Regions from separate parts of the Streptomyces sp. NPDC048734 genome, predicted to be linked through region 2. Evidence: riboswitches for the same ligand, from Rfam matches in the RefSeq annotation. Region 2 holds a riboswitch; each other region holds the start of a gene.
The links. A riboswitch is a leader RNA that binds a small molecule or an ion and turns the genes downstream of it on or off. The one in region 2 is predicted to bind thiamine pyrophosphate.
Positions count from the first base shown of each region.

Region 1: it holds a riboswitch for thiamine pyrophosphate, as region 2 does, so the genes downstream of both, thiC (phosphomethylpyrimidine synthase ThiC) here and thiO (glycine oxidase ThiO) in region 2, are expected to answer to the same signal.
Region 3: it holds a riboswitch for thiamine pyrophosphate, as region 2 does, so the genes downstream of both, ACGFQC_RS30905 (thiamine ABC transporter substrate-binding protein) here and thiO (glycine oxidase ThiO) in region 2, are expected to answer to the same signal.

Region 1 covers NZ_JBICUZ010000003.1:544,557-551,632, forward strand. The annotation lists gene ACGFQC_RS11460 (IclR family transcriptional regulator C-terminal domain-containing protein) at 1-40, shown strand, start outside; gene ACGFQC_RS11465 (SsgA family sporulation/cell division regulator) at 139-585, shown strand; gene ACGFQC_RS11470 (YibE/F family protein) at 752-2,275, opposite strand; TPP riboswitch at 2,575-2,764, shown strand; gene thiC (phosphomethylpyrimidine synthase ThiC) at 2,757-4,571, shown strand; gene ACGFQC_RS11480 (VWA domain-containing protein) at 5,361-6,836, shown strand; gene ACGFQC_RS11485 (hypothetical protein) at 6,912-7,076, opposite strand, start outside.
Region 2 covers NZ_JBICUZ010000001.1:984,747-991,822, reverse strand. The annotation lists gene metF (methylenetetrahydrofolate reductase [NAD(P)H]) at 1-147, opposite strand, end outside; gene thiE (thiamine phosphate synthase) at 390-1,037, opposite strand; gene ACGFQC_RS04365 (Rv2175c family DNA-binding protein) at 1,282-1,647, opposite strand; gene ACGFQC_RS04360 (FAD-dependent oxidoreductase) at 1,796-3,037, opposite strand; gene ACGFQC_RS04355 (hypothetical protein) at 3,070-3,420, opposite strand; TPP riboswitch at 3,473-3,584, shown strand; gene thiO (glycine oxidase ThiO) at 3,582-4,745, shown strand; gene thiS (sulfur carrier protein ThiS) at 4,742-4,942, shown strand; gene ACGFQC_RS04340 (thiazole synthase) at 4,946-5,740, shown strand; gene pknB (Stk1 family PASTA domain-containing Ser/Thr kinase) at 6,098-7,076, shown strand, end outside.
Region 3 covers NZ_JBICUZ010000016.1:90,040-97,115, forward strand. The annotation lists gene tsf (translation elongation factor Ts) at 77-913, shown strand; gene pyrH (UMP kinase) at 1,100-1,858, shown strand; gene frr (ribosome recycling factor) at 2,053-2,610, shown strand; gene ACGFQC_RS30895 (phosphatidate cytidylyltransferase) at 2,610-3,836, shown strand; gene rlmN (23S rRNA (adenine(2503)-C(2))-methyltransferase RlmN) at 3,944-5,050, shown strand; TPP riboswitch at 5,108-5,215, shown strand; gene ACGFQC_RS30905 (thiamine ABC transporter substrate-binding protein) at 5,299-6,378, shown strand; gene ACGFQC_RS30910 (ABC transporter permease) at 6,435-7,076, shown strand, end outside.

The DNA.
Region 1 (7,076 bases), on a different contig from region 2:
GCGGACGCTGGGGTCACTTGCTGTCTCTATCAGCATCTGAAAAATCACTCCTTGTGATCTGTTGTGCGCGTTCAGCAAGATGCCAGCAGTGTCAGGGGTTGATTCCCAGCCAGTCGCCGGCGATGACGGGATAGGACGATGCGCGAGTCCGTGCAGGCAGTAGAGGCAGAGGTCATGATGAGCTTTCTCGTCTCCGAGGAGCTCTCTTTCCGCATCCCGGTGGAACTTGGCTACGAGACCTGTGATCCGTATGCCGTACGGCTCACGTTTCATCTGCCCGGTGATGCCCCGGTGACCTGGGCGTTCGGGCGTGAGCTGCTCATCGACGGGGTGGGCAGACCGTGCGGCGAGGGAGACGTGCGGGTCTCGCCGGCCGACCGGGATCTCCTGGGTGAAGTGCTGATCCGGCTTCAAGTGGGCTGTGACCAAGCGGTGTTCCGATCGTCGGCGGCTCCGCTCGTGGCCTTCCTCGACCGCACCGACAAGCTGGTCCCGTTGGGGCAGGAGGGTGCTTTCGCCGACTTCGACGCCCATCTCGACGAGGCCTTGGACCGGATCCTGGCGGAGGAACAGAGCGCCGGGTGAGGTCTTGGTGGCACGCCGGTGAAGTAACGCTTCTGCTGGAACGGCGACGGTGCGCCTGGCAATCGGCCCGCCCCGATCGGCGAAGCGGCCTGCAGGAGGCGGATGACGTCCCGGGTGCGCGAAGGGCGTCGTGTCCGATGCCGCCTTTCGCGCACCCGGGGGAGCGTCAGTGTTTGCGGCGCCTGCCCCTGCCGCCCCGAGCGATCTGCGCGGCCGGACCCGCCGTACCGGCCGACGACGCCCCCGGCGCCGCCGGAGCTGCCGCGGTGGGAGCGCCCGTACCCAACCGGTCCGCCGACACCACGAGCGCGGCGAGTGCCGTGGTCACCGGAACCGACGCGACCAGACCGATCGAACCGACCAGCGTGCGCACGATCTCCTGGGCGACCAGCTCGCTGTTGGCGACCGTGCCGACGCTGCTCTGCGCGATGGAGAACAGCAGGAGCAGCGGGAGGGCTGCGCCGGCGTAGGCCAGGACGAGCGTGTTGACCACGGACGCGATGTGGTCGCGACCGATCCGGATGCCCGCCCGGTACAGCCCCCGCCAGCTCATTGTGGGGTTGGCCTCGTGCAGTTCCCAGACCGCCGACGTCTGGGTGACCGTCACGTCGTCGAGGACACCGAGTGATCCGATGATGATCCCGGCGAGGAGCAGACCGCTCATGTCGATCGTCGGGTACAGGCCGTGGATCAGACCGGTGTTGTCGTCCGTGTTGCCGGTGAGCGCCGCCCAGTCGACGAACCAGGAGCCGAGGACGCCGATCAGCAACAGGGAGATGAGGGTGCCCAGAACAGCCACGGAGGTGCGGGCCGACAGACCGTGACACAGGTAGAGAGCGATGAGCATGATGGCGCTCGCCCCCACGACCGCCACCGCGAGCGGGTTCGAGCCTTGCAGGATCGCGGGCAGGACGAAGAAGTTCAGCACCATGAAGCTGATGGTCAGTGAGACCAGCGCCATGACCCCCTTCAGTCGCCCGACGACCACGACGGCGACGGCGAAGATGAGGGCGAGTACGGTCAGCGGGACGCGGCGGTCCACGTCGGTCACCGAGTACTGAAGGTCCTTCGGCGCGGAGGGCTCGTAGGCGACCACGACCTTCTGCCCCTCGTGCAGCTGCCGTGACTGGTCCGGCTGGACGATCTCCGTGAAAGTACGGCCCTTGTTCGCGCCGGTGTCCACGCGGATCGTGGCCTTCTTGCAGGTTCCGTTCGCCTGCTGGGCCGCGGAGGAGCCTTCAGCGGTGGAGGTGTCACCGGTGGGGGTGCCGCCCGAGGCGTTCGCCGATGAGCAGCTGATGCTCTCGACGTTGGAGACCGTCGCCCGCTGCGTCTGCCGGTCGAAGCCGACTCCGGTGCGCTCGTGTGCCGGGGCACCACCGGGCCACAGCACGACCAGACCGGCGAGCACGGCCACGGCGAAGGGGATGAGAACGGCCGCGATGACCTTGCGCAGATGCTTGGAAACAGGGGCGGCCGGGCCATGACTGTGGCTGTGCCCGTGGCCGCCGCCCGGACCGGGGCCATGGCCACCGCGCCCACCACCGTGCCCGTCACCTGGGCCGGGGCCGTGTCCCCAGCCTCCGCCGGCGCTTCCGTTTCCCTCATCAGCACCGCGCCCACGACCCGCACGGGGAACCCCGCCCTGGCCGGCCCCGGCCCCAGGCGTGTGCGCACCGTCGTCGGGCAGATGGCTGTGGCCCCCGCCGGAGCCCTGTCCGCCCTCGTGGCCGAAGCCGTACCCGCTGTTGGGCCCCGCACTCAGACCCGGACCGGCATCCGGACGAGGGCCCGATCCGGGAACGGAACCGCCACCGGGGCCGTACCCCTGACCTCGCCCGGAGCGTCCGGCGGGAGGAATGCCCGGGCCGCGGGGCTGTTCGGGCGGTGGGAACGGAGGATGGGGTGTCGTGGTCACTGCCCGATCATCGCAAGAACGACCGAGGCCCACTGTTCACCGCGCCACAAAGGACGCTAGCGTGGAGGCACTTTTGCACACGCGGGAGCTCGGAGCACCGGGCTGAGAGGACGCTGACCTCCATCTTCGCGATGTTTCACGTGGAACGTCACCTCCACCGAGTGATGTTTCACATGAATCGTCGGCAGACGGAAGCCGCTGCGTCGACCGCTGAACCTGTTACCGGGTAATGCCGGCGTAGGGAGTAGGTCTCATGACCAACAAGGACGCACGCACGCCTGCCTCCGCGCAGACCTCCGACGAGGTCTCTGGCGACGGGGAGGCCGGGAAGTCCATCGGATGGCACAAAGCGTATGTCGAGGGCCCGCGCTCCGACCTGCGCGTGCCGGTCCGTCAGGTGCACCTCACCAACGGGCAGTCGGTCACGCTGTACGACACCTCCGGTCCGTACACCGATCCGCTTGTCGAGACGGACGTCCGCAGGGGTTTGCCGCCTCTGCGGGAGAACTGGGTCATCGCCCGCGGTGACACGGAGGAGTACGCGGGCCGCCCCGTCCGTCCGGAGGACGACGGGATCAAACACACCTCACCGCGCGGCGGACTGCGCAACCTCGACGCGGTCTTCCCCGGACGGCCCCGCCTGCCGCGCCGTGGCCGGGACGGGCAGGCGGTCACTCAACTCGCCTACGCGCGCCGGGGTGAGATCACGCCGGAGATGGAGTACGTGGCCATCCGGGAGAACGTGGAGCCCGAGGTCGTCCGTGAGGAGATCGCGGCCGGACGTGCGGTGCTGCCCGCCAACGTCAACCACCCGGAGATCGAGCCGATGATCATCGGCAAACGGTTCCTGGTGAAGGTCAACGCCAACATCGGCAACTCGGCGGTGACCTCCTCCATCGAGGAGGAGGTCGAGAAGATGACCTGGGCCACCCGATGGGGCGCCGACACCGTCATGGACCTGTCCACCGGCCGCAACATCCACACCACCCGTGAGTGGGTGCTGCGCAACTCGCCGGTCCCCATCGGCACGGTGCCGCTCTATCAGGCGCTGGAGAAGGTCGACGGTCGGGCCGAGGAGCTCACCTGGGAGATCTACAAGGACACGGTGATCGAGCAGGCCGAGCAGGGCGTGGACTACATGACCGTCCACGCGGGCGTGCGCCTGCCGTATGTCCCGCTGACGGCGAACCGCAAGACCGGCATCGTCTCCCGCGGCGGCTCGATCATGGCCGCGTGGTGCCTGGCCCACCACAAGGAATCGTTCCTCTACGAGAACTTCGAGGAACTCTGCGAGATCCTCGCGGCCTATGACGTCACGTACTCGTTGGGCGACGGGCTGCGGCCCGGCTCGATCGCGGACGCCAACGACGAGGCCCAGTTCGCGGAGTTGCGCACCCTCGGGGAACTCAACCGCATCGCGAAGCGTTTCCATGTTCAGACCATGATCGAAGGTCCGGGACACGTCCCGATGCACAAGATCAAGGAGAACATCGACCTTCAGCAGGAGATCTGTGATGAAGCTCCGTTCTATACGCTCGGCCCGCTGACGACGGACGTCGCCCCGGCGTACGACCACATCACCTCCGGCATCGGTGCCGCGATGATCGCCTGGTGGGGTACGGCGATGCTCTGCTACGTCACACCCAAGGAACATCTGGGTCTGCCCAACCGTGACGACGTCAAGACCGGCGTCATCACCTACAAGATCGCCGCCCACGCAGCCGACCTCGCCAAGGGGCACCCCGGTGCGCAGGAATGGGACGACGCGCTGTCCGACGCCCGTTTCGAGTTCCGGTGGGAGGACCAGTTCAACCTGGCTCTCGACCCGGACACCGCACGGGAGTTCCACGACGAGACACTGCCGGCCGAACCGGCGAAAACGGCCCACTTCTGCTCGATGTGCGGGCCGAAGTTCTGCTCGATGAAGATCAGCCAAAGCATCACAGAGCGGTTCGGCGGTACGGCGGCTGCGGGTGCGACGGCTGAGGAGGTCGCTGAGGGGATGCTCCAGAAGTCGAAGGAGTTCGCGGCGACCGGGAACAGGGTGTACCTGCCGATCGCGGACTGAGACGACGCCCGCTCGCCGGCGTGGGCCCCTTCTGACGGGGGAAGGGGCCCGTACGGTGCTTCACCGATCCCATGGACGACGCTGGAACAGCGCATCTACGCTCGCGCCATGGTGGAAGTGGCTCGGAGACTGAGACGGTTCGGTGGGAGTGTGGTGCTGCTTTTCCGGGCCGTGGATCGCACCTTGGGCGGTGAACGCCCTCCAACCCGTACACAGCGCTACGCGGCGCGATACCCGCTGAGGGTAGGGCTGCTGGGCGCCGCCGCCGCGACCGGAGCTTTCGCATCGGTGGCGCTCACAAGTGAGACACATTTCGCCGACATCACATGGGTGCTCCTGGGCGGCGTGATGATGGGCGCAGTTTTTTCACTGGCTGCGTGGGGAGAGAGGGCGCGTCAAGAGCGCCTGCGACGGAAAGGGACCTGGAACGGGTCGTAGCGCGTCGGCACGTTGTCTTCATCAGTGATTCCGGCCCGAACTGGTCCTCGGTGAAGATCTCCCAAGACATCCGCCGTGAGCACGCAGGCCGCCGGGAGGAGGTCGAGGAGGGAATGGCACAGAAGTCCAAGGAGTTCGCGGCCGCGGACAATCGGGTGTATCCGCCGGTCGCGGACCGACGCGCGGTAACGGCGAGGCCGCCGTGCCGGTTGGGGGCACGGCAGCCGGGCCGTGATGTTCCGGGTCGGGGCGGCGTCGGTGGTGGTCGGGCCGAGGGTGGGACGCGGGCGGCCGGCCGTTGGTTTCCGTTGGGGGAGGTGCTTCTGGGCTGTGGCTCGGCAGACTGGTGTCATGACAGCGCAATCCATGAGCAAGGGCGCCAATCTGCCGGTCGACGTGCCGTCCGTACGCGTCGAGATCAGCTGGTCCGAACAGGGCGGCGGACCGGACGTGGACGTGTCGGCCCTACTGCTGACGGACGTCGGCAAGGTGCGTGACGACGCGGACTTCGTCTTCTACAACCAGCCGCGGCACGCCTCCGGAGCCGTGCGGCACCTGGGGAAGCGGAGCGTCGGCGGCGTCACCACCGACACGGTCGAGGTGGACCTGCGCTCGCTGGAGAGTGCCGTCGCCCGTGTCGAACTGTGCGCGTCCGCCGACGGCGGCACCTTCGGACAGGTGGCCGGTCTGACGCTCAGACTGCTCGACGCCGGGAGTCCGACGGAGCTGGCGCGGTTCGACATGCGGGGGGAGACCGAGACCGCGTTCATCGGCGGTGAACTGTACCTGAGGGAGGGGCGCTGGAAGTTCCGGGCGGTCGGACAGGGGTACGCCTCCGGGCTCGCGGGCCTCGCCAGCGACTTCGGGATCAGCGTCGATGAGGAGCCCGCCGTCACGGCAGCCGGCCCGGAGACATCGTCCGTGCCTACACCTCCGCCGCCTCCACCCGTCGTGCCCGCATCGCCCCCGCCTCCGTCGGCCGCTCCCTGGCCCCCTCCGGTCGTGCCCACGCCGCCGCCCCCCGCCACCGCCGTATCCGCGTCGTCTTCCGGGGGTGCCCGGCTGACCAAAGGAGAGGAACGCCTTCCCGTCGACATGCGCAAGCGGCTCTCCCTGCGCAAGCAGCAGGTCGCCGTCAGCCTGAGCAAGCGTGGTGCGGCCGGGGTCAGCGCGCGGGTCGTTCTGGTGCTCGACGCATCGGGATCCATGTCGTTCCTGTACTCCGGCGGTGTGGTGGCGGACGTGGTCGAGCGCATGGCCGCGGTGGCGGCACAGCTCGACGACGACGGCGAGATGCAGGCCTGGACGTTCGCCTCGAACCCGGCACGGCTGCCCGATCTGCGCCTGGGAGAGCTTCCCGAGTGGCTGCGGCTGCATGTGCGGGTGGGGGAGATCAGCCTGTTCCGGCGGAGCAAGAAGCCGCGGAAGGGGCTGCAGCCGGACCAGGTCGACATGCGATCGGTCGGCATCCAGAACGAGGAACAGAAGGTCATCGCCGAGGTCAGAGACTTCGTCCGGGCGAACCCGGCGGCAGCCCCGACACTGGTGCTGTTCTTCTCCGACGGAGGCGTCTACCGCGACGCCGCGATCGAGAAGGAACTGCGCGCCGCGGTGGAGGAGCCGATCTTCTGGCAGTTCGTCGGGCTCGGCCGCTCCAACTACGGCATCCTCGAGCGGTTCGACACGCTGCCCGGCCGACGCGTGGACAACGTGGGCTTCTTCGCCGTCGACGACATCAGCACGGTCCCGGACCCCGAGCTCTACGACCGGCTCCTGTCCGAGTTCCCGCGTTGGCTCACGGCCGCGGGGCAGGCGGGCATCCTCTGACCGGCTGACCGGCAGGGGACCCGCCCCTGCTCCGTACGGCTTGCGCTCCCCGGGTCGGGGGCGCAAGCCGAGGGCCTATTCCGGCTGGTGCTCGGGGCCTCCGAAGTCCGGGCTGGTGTAGTCCGGGCTGCTGAAGCTCGGGCGGGAGCTGCTCGACGTCCCCTCGTCGGGGCTGCTGAAGCCCGGACGGCCGTAACCGATCTTCGGCAGACGGCCGGTGGGCGCCGGCGGGGCCGGCGC
Region 2 (7,076 bases):
CCGCCGGAGCGCGTTCCACAGGTTCCGCTCGCCCTGGGCGGTCTTCGGCGCGTAGAACTCGAACGAGTAGGTCGTCTTGCCGGTGGCCAGGATGTCGCGCACGGTGCGGGCGCGGTCGGTCCTGGTGGATGCGGTTCCGAGGGCCATACCCGCAGGTTAGCCAGGGGAGGGGCCTCCCCTCACCGAAACTCGGAAATTTGCCCGAATTGTCGCCTTGTTGTCCACCCCTTGGACAGGCGGGCGCGAGCCGGGAGGGGAGGTCGACGGACAGCGCGGGACCGGGCCGGCGCGGGAGGGACCGGTACGGGAAGGACCAGGACGGGAGGGACCGGGACGGGGACGGGCGAGGAGGCCGGACGGGTGAACGGGCCGGCGTCCGGGCGCCCGGCTCAGACCGCGCGCAACCGCTCGGCGAACTCCGCCGCCGCGGCCCCGGGGTCGTCGGCCTCGGTGATCGCCCGGACGACCACGACGCGGCGGGCGCCCGCCTCCAGCACCTCGTCGAGGTTGCCGAGGTCGACGCCGCCGATCGCGAACCAGGGACGCCCGGTGCCCAGCGCCGCCGTGTGACGGACCAGGCCGAGGCCGGGGGCCGGGCGGCCGGGCTTGGTGGGGGTGGGCCAGCACGGGCCCGTGCAGAAGTAGTCGACGCCCTCCTGGACGGCCGCGGCGTCCGCCTCCGCCTCGCTGTGCGTGGAGCGGCCGATCAGCACGCCGGCCCCGAGGAGGGCGCGGGCCGCGGGGACCGGCAGGTCGCCCTGGCCGAGGTGGAGGACCTGGGAGCCGGCGGCATGGGCGACGTCCGCCCGGTCGTTGACCGCGAGCAGCCTGCCGTGGCGGGCGCAGGCGTCGGCGAACACCTCGAGGTGCTCCAGCTCCTCCGCCGCCTCCATGCCCTTGTCGCGCAGCTGCACGATGTCGACGCCGCCCGCGAGGACCGCGTCCAGGAACTCCGGCAGGTCGCCCTGGCGCTTACGGGCGTCCGTGCAGAGGTAGAGGCGGGCGTCGGCGAGCTGGGAGCGGGCCGTGTCGGGCATGCGTGGGTCCCCCGGGACGTGGGCGGCGCCTCGGGTCTTTCCCGGGGCGGCGGTGTGCGGCCGCGGCGGACCACGGCCGCACACCTGGCGGTTCTGACGGCGAGTCCGCGCGGCAGGTCTCCGAACGGATCGGCGGATCCGTGAATCGACGGATCAGCGGATCAGCGGATCCGTGGAGAGCGGCGGATCCGTGGAGAGCGGCGGATCCGTGGAGAGCGGCGGATCCGTGGAGCGGATCTCGGGCTCAGACGGCGAGCGCCTGGGCGCGGCGCTTCACCTCCGTGCCGCGGTTCTCACTCAGTGCCTGCGCCGGGGTCCCGGGCAGGGACGGGTCGGGCGTGAACAGCCACTCCAGCATCTCTTCGTCCGTGAAGCCGTCGTCCCGCAGCAGGGTCAGGGTCCCGGACAGGCCCTTGGTCACCTTGTCCTCGTCGATGAAGGCGGCGGGGACGTGCAGCGCCCTGTTCTCACCACGGCGTACGGCGACGAGCTGGCCTTCCTTGACCAGCTGCCGCACACGCGTCACGTCGACATCGAGCATCTCCGCGATGTCGGGCAGGGTGAGCCAGGCGGGGACGAGAGCATCGATCTTTGCGTCAATCTCGGTCACCCCCCAAGACTGCCATCCCGGACCGACAGTCGGTACCCGAGGCTCCCCCCAGGGGGACGGGGCCGCCGCCGGACGCCGCGGGACCCCTCCGGACGGAGCACCGGTGACGCCCCGGAGATGCCCCGGAGACGCCCCGGAGACGCCCCGGTCAGGCCGTCGCCGTCTTGAGCGGCCGCTCCGGGTCCACGAGCAGCTCCGGGTCGACCGGCGTGCCCGACTCGATCAGCCGGCGGCCCTGCGCGAGGTCGCGCGGGCGGCCCACCGCCAGCAGGGCGACCAGGCGGTCGTCGCGCAGCCAGCAGACGGTCCAGGCCGGTCCGGCGGGGTCGCCGCGCCACAGGGTGGTGTCGGCGCCGCCGTGGTGCCCGGCGTACTGGACGAAGCGGCCGAACTGCTCCGACCAGAAGTACGGGACCGGGTCGTAGACCGCGGGGGCCTCCCCGCGGGCCGTGCCGAGGATGTTCGCGGCGACCGTGCGCGGGCCCTGGAGGGCGTTGTCCCAGTGGTGGACCAGGAGGCGCTCGTCGTACCGCCCGGAGGGGAAGGACGCGCAGTCGCCGACCGCGTACACGTCGGGCAGGGAGGTGCGCAGGCCGGCGTCGGCCACGACCTCGCCGTGCCGGCCCAGCTCGATGCCCGAGCCGGTCAGCCAGGCCGTGGCGGGGCGGGCGCCGATGCCGACCACGACGGCGTCGGCGGGCAGCCGGGACCCGTCGTCGAGGAGGACCGCGCCGGGCTCGACGCGCCGCACGCGCGCGTGGGTGCGCAGTCCGGTGCCGCTGTCTGCGTACCAGGCGGTCATCGCGGCGGCGACGTCGGCGGGCAGGGCGCCGGCCAGCGGCCGGTCTGCGGCCTCGACGACGGTGACCGCGCAGCCGGCCTCGCGCGCGGCGGTGGCGAACTCGGCGCCGATCCAGCCGGCGCCGACGACGACGATGTCGTGCCGGCCGGCGAGCACCGGCCGCAGCCGTTCGGCGTCGTCCAGGGTGCGCAGCAGATGGACGCCGGGAACGCCCTCGGCGCCGGGCAGCCGGATCGGTTCGGCGCCGGTGGCGAGCACGAGGACGTCGTACGGGACGGGCCCGGACTCGGTGTCGAGTTCGTGGTCGGCGGGGCGGACGCCGAGGGCCTCGCTGCCGAGCCGGAGTTCGACGTCGAGGCTCTCGAAGTCGACGTCGAAGGCGGAGTGCTCGGCCTTGCCGAGCAGGACGGCCTTGGACAGCGGGGGCCGGTCGTAGGGCTGGTGGGGTTCGGCGCCGACGACGATCACCGTGCCGTCGAAGCCCTGTTCGCGCAGGGCGACCGCGGTCTGCACCCCGGCCATCCCCGCGCCGACGACGACCACCCGTCGCGCCGCCCGCCCGTCTTCTTCCCGCGTCTGCTCGCTCACCCGATCACCTTAGACAGCTGACGTGTCGTCAGTCAGCCGTCCTGCTCCGTGATCTGCTCCACCACGCTGGTCCCGCTGCCGGCCCGCGACTCCCACTGCCAGGTCTCGTCGAGGCGCAGCCGCCCGTCGGGCAGCTCGACGACCGTGGACGCGCAGTGCCCGGACGACGTCGTCCCGTCGCGCCCCAGCTGGACGTACCGGAAGTCCAGCCGGTCCCCCCGCCGGGTGCCCACGAGATGCCCGCGGACGACGTCGCCGCCCGCGTAGTCGGCCCAGACGACGCCGTCGCGTTCGCGGTACGTGAAGCGGGTGCGGGTGCCGACCTGACCGGGGGCCTGGTCGGCCACCGGGGCCAGGACCAGGCCGTCGAGCGAACGGGCCACGAGAGGAGGCTCCCTTACCGAGACGGAGGACGGGGGACTAGGGTGGCCAACCTAGAGCACTCGCGGGAGCCCGGACGCACCGGGCTGAGAGGGAGGCTGGCGGCCTCCGACCGTACGAACCTGATCCGGGTCATGCCGGCGAAGGGAGGGGCTGGACGCCCATGTCCTCAGTCACGTCGGACGTCCTCGTCGTCGGGGGCGGCATCATCGGGCTGGTCACCGCGTGGCGGGCCGCGCAGCGCGGGTTCGCCACGGTGGTGCTGGATCCCGAGCCGGGCGGCGGGGCCGCACAGGTGGCGGCCGGGATGCTGGCCGCCGTCTCCGAACTGCACCACGGCGAACAGACACTGCTCGGTCTGAACCTGGAATCGGCCCGCCGCTACCCGGACTTCGCGGCCGAGCTGACCGAACTGACCGGCCACGACCTCGGCTACCGCCGCTCCGGGACCCTCGCGGTCGCGCTGGACGCCGACGACCGCGCCCACCTGCGGGAACTGCACGCCCTGCAACGGCGGTCGGGGCTGGACTCGGAGTGGCTGTCCGGCCGGGAGTGCCGGCGGCTGGAGCCCCTGCTCGCGCCCGGGGTGCGGGGCGGACTGCGGGTGGACGGGGATCACCAGGTCGATCCGCGGCGGCTGGTGGCGGCGCTGGTGGCCGCCTGTGAGCGGACGGGCGTGGCCTTCCACCGCGACCGGGCGGAGCGGCTGACGGTGTCGGCCGGGCGCGCCACGGGAGTGCGCACGCGCGCGGGTACGACGCTCGCGGCGCGGCAGGTGGTGCTCGCGGCGGGCAGCCTCAGCGGGCGGCTCGCGGGCGTCCCGGCAAAGGTGCTGCCGCCGGTGCGGCCGGTGAAGGGGCAGGTGCTGCGGCTGACCGTGCCGCGGCGGTACGCGCCGTTCCTGACCCGGACGGTCCGGGCCGTGGTGCGCGGCAGCCAGGTCTACCTGGTGCCGCGCGAGAACGGCGAGCTGGTCGTCGGGGCGACGAGCGAGGAACTGGGCTGGGACACGACGGTGACGGCGGGCGGCGTGTACGAGCTGCTGCGGGACGCCCACGAACTGGTCCCCGGGATCACCGAGCTGCCGCTCACCGAGACCCGCGCGGGGCTGCGTCCCGGCTCACCGGACAACGCGCCGCTGCTCGGGCCGACCGGGCTGGACGGACTGCTGCTGGCGACCGGGCACTACCGCAACGGCGTGCTGCTGGCGCCGGTCACCGGGGACGTGCTGGCGCACGCGCTGGTCACCGGCGAACTCCCCGCCGAGGCCCGTCCCTTCACCCCCCGGCGCTTCCACGCCGCCGCACTCTCGGAGCAGCCCGCATGAAGATCTCGGTGAACGGTGAGCGGCGCGAGGTCGCTCCCGGCACGGCCCTCGACAGCGTCGTACGGTCCCTGACGCCGGCGTCCTCCGGGGTGGCCGCGGCCCTCAACGAAACCGTCGTCCCGCGCGCGCGGTGGTCCGCCACCGCCCTCTGCGACGGAGACCGCGTGGAAGTCCTCACCGCCGTCCAGGGAGGCTGAGCCATGGCCGACGATCCCTTCGTCCTCGGCGGTACGGCGTACTCGTCCCGTCTGATCATGGGGACGGGCGGCGCGCCCAGCCTGGAGGTGCTGGAGCGGGCGCTGGTCGCGTCCGGCACCGAGCTGACCACCGTCGCGATGCGGCGGGTGGACCCCTCGGTGCACGGGTCCGTGCTGTCGGTCCTGGAACGGCTCGGCATCCGGGTGCTGCCGAACACGGCGGGGTGTTTCACGGCCGGGGAGGCGGTCCTGACGGCACGGCTGGCGCGGGAGGCGCTGGGCACCGACCTGGTCAAGCTGGAGGTCATCGCCGACGAGCGGACGCTGCTCCCCGATCCGGTCGAGCTGCTGGACGCGGCGGAGACGCTGGTCGACGACGGGTTCACGGTGCTGCCGTACACGAACGACGATCCGGTGCTGGCGCGGAAGCTGGAGGACGTCGGGTGTGCGGCGGTGATGCCGCTGGGCTCGCCGATCGGGTCCGGACTGGGCATCCGCAACCCCCACAACTTCCAGCTGATCGTCGAGAACGCGCGCGTGCCGGTGATCCTGGACGCGGGCGCCGGTACGGCGTCGGACGTGGCGCTGGCGATGGAGCTGGGGTGCGCGGCGGTGATGCTGGCGTCGGCGGTGACGCGGGCGCAGGAGCCGGTGCTGATGGCCCGGGCGATGCGGAGGGGCGTGGAGGCGGGGAGGCTGGCCAGGCTCGCGGGCCGCATTCCCCGCCGTCACTTCGCGCAGGCGTCGTCGCCGGGGGAGGGCCGCGCCGCCCTCGACCCGGAACGGCCGGCCTTCTGACGACGTCTCCCCCGCGCCGTCCGTCCCGGCCCCGCACCGTCCGCCCCGGCCCCGCACCGTCCGCCCCGGCCCCGCACCGTCCGCCCCGGCCGGGCGGTGGCCGTCGCCGGGGGGCCGGGCGCCGTCGGCGGCCGGGTGCCCGTGCGGGTGGGCGCCCGCGCGGGTGGGCGCCCGCGCGGGTGGGCGCCCGTGCGGGTGGGCGCCCGTGCGGGTGGGCGCCCGTGCGGGTGGGTGACGGCTCCGGGCGGACGGGCACGCCGCTCCGGTCGTGCCGCTCGTCACAGGTCCGCTTCAGTCCCGCTGCGATACCGGTGTGAGCGGTGAGGGGTGCCGGTGCGGGCTCGTAGACTCGCCTGCGTGGACACGACCCTTCAGGACCCTCTGGTCGGGCAGGTGCTCGACGGGCGTTATCGCGTGGACGCGCGGATCGCGGTCGGCGGGATGGCCACGGTCTACCGGGCCGTGGACACCCGCCTCGACCGCGTCCTCGCGCTCAAGGTGATGCACCCGGCCCTCGCGGCCGACGCCTCCTTCGTCGAGCGCTTCATCCGCGAGGCCAAGTCCGTGGCCCGGCTGGCACACCCGAACGTCGTCCAGGTGTTCGACCAGGGGGCCGACAGGTCGTACGTCTACCTCGCGATGGAGTACGTCGCCGGCTGCACCCTGCGGGACGTGCTGCGCGAGCGCGGTGCCCTCCAGCCGCGGGCCGCGCTGGACATCCTGGAGCCGGTCCTCGCCGCGCTCGGAGCCGCGCACCGCGCCGGGTTCGTGCACCGGGACATGAAGCCGGAGAACGTGCTGATAGGGGACGACGGCCGGGTCAAGGTCGCCGACTTCGGCCTGGTCAGGTCCGTGGACACCGTGACCAGCACCACCGGGGCCGTCCTCGGTACCGTCGCCTACCTCGCGCCCGAGCAGATGGAGCAGGGCACCACCGACGCACGCGTGGACGTCTACGCCTGCGGGGTCGTGCTCTACGAGATGCTGACCGGCGACAAGCCGCACGACGGCGACACCCCCGCCGTGGTGCTCTACAAGCACCTCCACGAGGACGTGCCGCCGCCCTCCGCCGCCGTCCCCGGTATGGCGTTCGCGCTGGACGAGCTGGTGGCCTCGGCCACCGCCCGCACCCCCGGCGTCCGCCCGGCGGACGCCGTGGTCCTGCTCGCGCAGGTCCGCGAGGCGCGGGCCGCGCTCGACGAGGCCCAGCTGGACGCGCTGCCGCCGCAGGCCCTGTCGGCGGACCGCGACATCGCCGAGGACCGCACCAGCGTGATCCCGCGCTCGCTCACGGTCCCGCGCCTCCTGCCCGTCGACGAGGACGCGGACGGGCACG
Region 3 (7,076 bases), on a different contig from region 2:
GGCCCCACGGTTCCGTGGGGGCCACAGACCCCGTAGATCTCCGATCTTCCAGACTTCGAGAAAGACTCACAGACTCATGGCGAACTACACCGCCGCCGACGTCAAGAAGCTCCGCGAGCTCACCGGCGCCGGCATGATGGACTGCAAGAAGGCGCTGGACGAGGCCGAGGGCAACGTCGACAAGGCCGTCGAGGCGCTCCGCATCAAGGGCCAGAAGGGCGTCGCCAAGCGCGAGGGCCGCTCCGCCGAGAACGGCGCCGTGGTCTCCCTCGTCGCCGACGACAACTCCTCCGGCGTCCTGGTCGAGCTGAAGTGCGAGACGGACTTCGTCGCCAAGGGCGAGAAGTTCCAGGCCGTCGCCAGCGCGATCGCCGAGCACGTCGCCAAGACCTCCCCGGCCGACATCGAGGCGCTGCTCGCCTCCGAGATCGAGCCCGGCAAGACCGTCCAGGCGTTCGTGGACGAGGCCAACGCCAACCTGGGCGAGAAGATCGTCCTGGACCGCTTCGCGCAGTTCGCGGACGGCTACGTCTCGGTCTACATGCACCGCACGATGCCCGACCTGCCCCCGCAGATCGGTGTCCTCGTCGAGCTGGACAAGCCCAACGCCGAGGTCGCCAAGGGCATCGCCCAGCACATCGCCGCCTTCGCGCCGAAGTACCTCTCCAAGGAGGACGTGCCGGCCGAGGTCGTCGAGTCGGAGCGTCGTATCGCCGAGGAGACCACCCGCGCCGAGGGCAAGCCCGAGGCCGCGATCGCCAAGATCGTCGAGGGTCGCCTCAACGGCTTCTTCAAGGACGCCACGGTCCTCGGTCAGCCGTACGCTCTGGACAACAAGAAGTCCGTGCAGAAGGTCCTGGACGAGGCCGGTGTCACCCTGAAGCGCTTCGCGCGCATCAAGGTCGGCATCTGAGTCCGTACCGCGACGGACGCCCGGCCCCGATAGGGTCGGCAGCAGTCGTCCGTGGACGCCGTCACCTGGCGTGTGGCGGACGACAGCAGATCTGACGAGGAGGCCATTGCCGCGCACGGGTTGCGAACACCCCACCGGCAGTGGCCTTCTTCGTATGTGCACCACGTGAAAGAGGCGGGATCTCCCATGACCACCAAGGCCCAGAAGAGCGACGACGGCGAAGTGAGCGGCCGGTTTCTGCTGAAGCTGTCCGGAGAGGCTTTCGCCGGTGGCGGCAGTCTGGGTGTCGACCCCGACGTGGTGCACAAGATCGCCCGCGAGATCGCGGCCGTCGTGCGCGACGGGGCGCAGATCGCGGTGGTCATCGGCGGCGGCAACTTCTTCCGCGGCGCCGAACTCCAGGTACGCGGCATGGACCGGGCCCGCTCGGACTACATGGGCATGCTCGGCACGGTCATGAACTGCCTCGCCCTCCAGGACTTCCTGGAGAAGGAGGGCATCGACAGCCGTGTCCAGACCGCCATCACCATGGGACAGGTCGCCGAGCCGTACATCCCGCTGCGCGCCGTGCGCCACCTGGAGAAGGGCCGCGTGGTCATCTTCGGCGCCGGCATGGGCATGCCGTACTTCTCCACGGACACCACCGCCGCCCAGCGCGCCCTGGAGATCGACGCCGAGGCCCTCCTGATGGGCAAGAACGGCGTGGACGGCGTCTACGACTCCGACCCGAAGACCAACCCGGAGGCCGTCAAGTTCGACGCCCTCGGCTACGGCGAGGTCATCACCCGCGATCTGAAGGTCGCCGACGCCACCGCCATCACGCTGTGCCGCGACAACAAGCTCCCGATCCTCGTCTTCGAGCTTCTGGCGGAGGGCAATATCGCGCGGGCCGTCAAGGGTGAGAAGATCGGCACGCTGGTGAGTGAGCAAGGCAGCCGGGCCTGACGGGGGAACTCCCGGGCCCGGCCCGTAGGAACCCCGGTTCGCACGACAAAGCCCGACCGGGCGACGGACCCCGGCCGGGGGATGGACAATGTCCTGCCGGTCGGGAACCGTGCAGGAAGAAGACGCGACGCAGCCGGCCGCCGCCTCCGCAAGGAACCGCAGCCGGGCCTACTCAAGACACGCAGGAGCAAGTGGTGATCGAAGAGACCCTCCTCGAGGCCGAGGAGAAGATGGAGAAGGCCGTCGTGGTCGCCAAGGAGGACTTCGCCGCGATCCGCACCGGCCGTGCGCACCCGGCGATGTTCAACAAGATCGTGGCCGACTACTACGGCGCGCCGACGCCGATCAACCAGCTGGCTTCGTTCTCCGTGCCGGAGCCGCGCATGGCAGTCGTGACCCCGTTCGACAAGAGCGCGCTGCGCAACATCGAGCAGGCGATCCGCGACTCGGACCTCGGCGTCAACCCGAGCAACGACGGCAACATCATCCGGGTGGTGTTCCCCGAGCTGACCGAGGAGCGCCGCCGCGACTACATCAAGGTCGCCAAGAGCAAGGGCGAGGACGCCAAGGTGTCCATCCGCGCCGTGCGCCGCAAGGCCAAGGACGCCATCGACAAGCTCGTCAAGGACGGCGAGGTCGGGGAGGACGAGGGCCGCCGTGCGGAGAAGGAACTCGACGACACCACCGCGAAGTACGTCGCGCAGGTGGACGAGCTCCTGAAGCACAAGGAAGCGGAGCTGCTCGAGGTCTGATGAACGACTCTTCCTGGGGCGCTCCGCCACGTGCCGGTTCACAGGCCGGGTACTGGGGGCCCAACGATCACGGGGCCGTTCCGCACGGACCCGTCCAGGGGGCTGCCGCGGCGGGTCCCGCGTACGATGCGCCTGAGGCGCAGCAGACTCGCCCCATGCCCATCGTCCCCGACGTACCCGCTCATGGCGGAAACCAGGATGACGACCGGGGGGCCGCTCGGCTGGGCGGCCCCTTGTTCCGAGACGAGACGTTCCGCGACGGGACGTCCCACGGCGGGACGTTCCGCGACGAGACGTTCCCCGTGGGGACGTTCCGTGACGAGACCCCGTCGGCGCTGCCCCCTGCGGCGGTGCCGCAGAATCCGGAGCCCATGCCCGACGCACCGCAGCCGGCACCCGTCCCGCAGAAGAAGACCGCGGGCCGTGACCTGACTGCGGCCATAGGCGTCGGTGTCGGGCTCGGTGCGGTCATCGTGGCGTCGCTGTTCGTGGTCAAGGCCGTGTTCGTCGGCGTTGTCGCGGTCGCCGTCGTCGTCGGCCTGTGGGAGCTGACCAGCCGGCTCCAGGAGCGCAAGGGCATCAAGGCGCCGCTGGTGCCGCTCGCGGTCGGCGGCGCCGCCATGGTCGTCGCCGGGTACGTCCGGGGCGCCGAGGGAGCCTGGGTCGCCATGGCCCTGACCGCGCTGGCGGTCCTGGTCTGGCGGATGACGGAACCGCCGGAGGGCTACCTCAGGGACGTCACGGCCGGTGTCTTCGCGGCCTTCTACGTCCCGTTCCTGGCCACGTTCGTCGCCATGATGCTCACCGCGGACGACGGAGCGCGCCGCGTCCTGACCTTCCTGCTCCTGACCGTCGTCAGCGACACCGGGGCGTACGCCGTCGGCTGGCGCTTCGGCAAGCGCAAGCTCGCTCCGCGCATCAGCCCCGGCAAGACCCGAGAGGGCCTGCTCGGCGCGGTGTCCTTCGCGATGGTCGTGGGCGCGTTGTGCATGCAGTTCCTGATCGAGGACGGCGCCTGGTGGCAGGGCCTGCTGCTCGGCCTGGCGGTCGCGGCCAGCGCCACGCTCGGCGACCTTGGCGAGTCCATGATCAAGCGGGACCTCGGCATCAAGGACATGGGCACCCTGCTCCCCGGCCACGGCGGCATCATGGACCGGCTGGACTCCCTGCTGCCCACCGCGCCGGTGGTGTGGCTGCTGCTGGTGCTGTTCGTGGGCTCCGGCTGAGTCACTTCCCGCCCCGCACCCGCGACGAGCCCCCGTCCCCCGAGGACGGGGGCTCGTCGTATGAGCCGACCGGGGCATCCGAGTGGATCTGCGACACTGGAAGGGTTATGCCGAAGCCCGGAGAACTCACTTTCGTCGCCCCCCGCGGAGCCAAGAAGCCGCCGCGGCATCTCGCCGACCTCTCGCCCGCCGAGCGGAAGGAGGCGGTGGCGGGGATCGGTGAGAAGCCGTTTCGTGCGAAACAGCTGTCCCAGCACTACTTCGCGCGGTTCGCGCACGACCCGGCCGAGTGGACCGACATCCCCGCCGGCGCCCGCGAGAAGCTGCGCGAGGCGCTGCTGCCCGAGCTGATGACGGTCGTACGGCACCTGTCCACGGACCAGGGGACCACCCGCAAGACGCTCTGGCGGCTGTTCGACGGCACGCTCGTGGAGTCGGTGCTGATGCGGTACCCGGACCGGGTCACCATGTGCATCAGTTCGCAGGCCGGCTGCGGGATGAACTGTCCCTTCTGCGCGACCGGGCAGGCCGGGCTGGACCGGAACCTGTCCACCGCCGAGATCGTCCACCAGATCGTGGACGGGATGCGGGCGCTGCGCGACGGGGAGGTCCCCGGAGGGCCGGCCCGGCTGTCCAACATCGTGTTCATGGGAATGGGCGAGCCGCTCGCCAACTACAAGCGGGTCGTCGGCGCGATCCGTGCGCTCACCGACCCCGCGCCCGACGGGCTGGGGCTCTCGCAGCGCGGGATCACCGTGTCGACGGTCGGGCTGGTGCCGGCCATCAACCGGTTCTCCGACGAGGGCTTCAAGTGCCGGCTCGCGATCTCGCTGCACGCCCCCGACGACGAGCTGCGCGACACCCTCGTCCCCGTGAACACGCGGTGGAAGGTGCGCGAGGTGCTCGACGCCGGGTTCGAGTACGCCGAGAAGTCCGGACGCCGGCTGTCCATCGAGTACGCGCTGATCCGCGACATCAACGACCAGGCCTGGCGGGGCGACCGGCTCGGGCGCATGCTCAAGGGCCGGCCCGTGCACGTGAACCTGATCCCGCTGAACCCGACGCCGGGCTCCAAGTGGACCGCCTCCCGGCCCGAGGACGAGAAGGCGTTCGTCGAGGCCATCGCGGCGCACGGGGTGCCCGTCACCGTCCGGGACACCCGCGGTCAGGAGATCGACGGGGCGTGTGGTCAGCTCGCCGCCACCGAGCGGTAGTCTGGCCGACGTCAGTACGGTCCTGTTTTCGGACAGTGCGACGAACCAGACATCTTCATATTCCGACAGGGGAGCGCCACAGCGCTGAGAGTGCGGCAACCGGGCCGCAGACCCTCTGAACCTCGCCCAGGTCATTCTGGGTAGGAAGTTCGGTCATCACTCGAGCTGTTGCGCCCTGCCCGGGAGCCCCCTCGCGGGTCCCCGGGCAGGGCCGCGTCTCTTCCTGGTCACCTCCAGGAGGAATACCAGTGCACACCAGGACGTTCATGGCCGCGGCCGTCGTGCTCGGCCTCGTCACGCTGTCCGCCTGCGGATCGTCGGACGACGGCGGATCCGCGCAGGGCGGGAGCAGGACCGTCACCCTCGTCAGCCACGACTCGTGGGCCGTCTCCGAGAAGGTGCTCGCCGACTTCGAGAAGCGGTCCGGCTACCGGGTGAAGGTCCTCAAGGACGGCGACACCGGGCAGGCCGTCAACAAGGCGATCCTCACCAAGGACAACCCCCAGGGCGACGTCTTCTTCGGCGTCGACAACACCCTGCTCTCCCGCGCGCTCGACAACGACCTCTTCCAGCCGTACGAGGCGCGGGGGCTCGACCAGGTCGACGGCCGGTACCAGCTGGACGCCGGCAAGCACCGGGTCACGCCCGTCGACCACGGCGACGTCTGCGTCAACTACGACAAGAAGTACTTCGCCGACCACAAGCTGGCGCCCCCCGCCGGCTTCGACGACCTGGTGAAGCCGGAGTACAAGAACCTCCTCGTCACCGAGAACGCCTCCACCTCCTCACCCGGCCTCGGATTCCTGCTGGGCACCGCGGCGAAGTACGGCGACGAGGGCTGGCAAGGCTACTGGAAGAAGCTCAAGGCCAACGGCGTGAAGGTGGTCGACGGCTGGGAGCAGGCCTACAACGAGGAGTTCTCCGGGTCGGCCGGCGGCAGGAAGGCCGGCGCGGACCGGCCGCTCGTCGTCTCCTACGCCTCCTCCCCGCCCGCCGAGGTGATCTACGGCGACCCGAAGCCGACGACCGCGCCGACCGGCGTCGCGGTCGGCACCTGCTTCCGGCAGGTCGAGTTCGCCGGACTGCTGAGCAACGCGAAGAACAGCGAGGGCGGCAAGGCGCTGATCGACTTCCTGATCTCGAAGGAGTTCCAGGAGGACATGCCGCTCAACATGTTCGTCTACCCGGTGGCGAAGGGCGCGGCCGTGCCCGCCGAGTTCACCGAGTACGGCCCGGCCGCCGAGGATCCCGAGACGATGGACCCGGCGAAGATCGCCGCGGACCGCGACCAGTGGGTCAAGTCGTGGACCTCGCTCGTACTGAAGTGAAGCCGCGGGCGGCCGGCCGCCGTCGGCGTACCGGGAGCGCGGCTCGGCTCGGGCTCATGGCCCTGCCCGTCGCGTTCTTCGGGCTGTTCTTCGCCTACCCGGTCGCCGCGATCACCGCGCGGGGACTGTACTCCGGCGGCGGCTGGCACTTCGGGCGCCTGCTCGACGTGCTCGGACAGTCCGACATCCGGCACGTCCTGTGGTTCACCACCTGGCAGGCGCTCGCCTCCACCGCGCTGACCCTGCTGCTCGCGCTGCCCGCCGCCTACGTCTTCGCCCGCTTCTCCTTCCCCGGCAAGCAGGTCCTGCGGGCCGTCGTGACCGTCCCGTTCGTCCTGCCGACCGTCGTCGTCGGTACGGCGTTCCTGGCGCTGGTCGGGCGCGGCGGCCTCCTCGACGACCTGTGGGGCGTACGGCTGGACACCACCGTGTGGGCGATCCTGCTGGCCCACGTCTTCTTCAACTACGCCGTGGTCGTGCGCACGGTCGGCGGGCTGTGGGCGCAGCTCGACCCGCGCCAGGAGGAGGCCGCGCGCGTGCTGGGCGCCTCGCCGCTGCGGGCCTGGCGGCAGGTCACCCTCCCGGCGCTCGCGCCGGCCGTAGCCGCCGCCGCGCTCATGGTGTTCCTGTTCACCTTCACCTCCTTCGGTGTGGTGCAGATCCTCGGCGGGCCGACGTTCTCCACGCTGGAGGTCGAG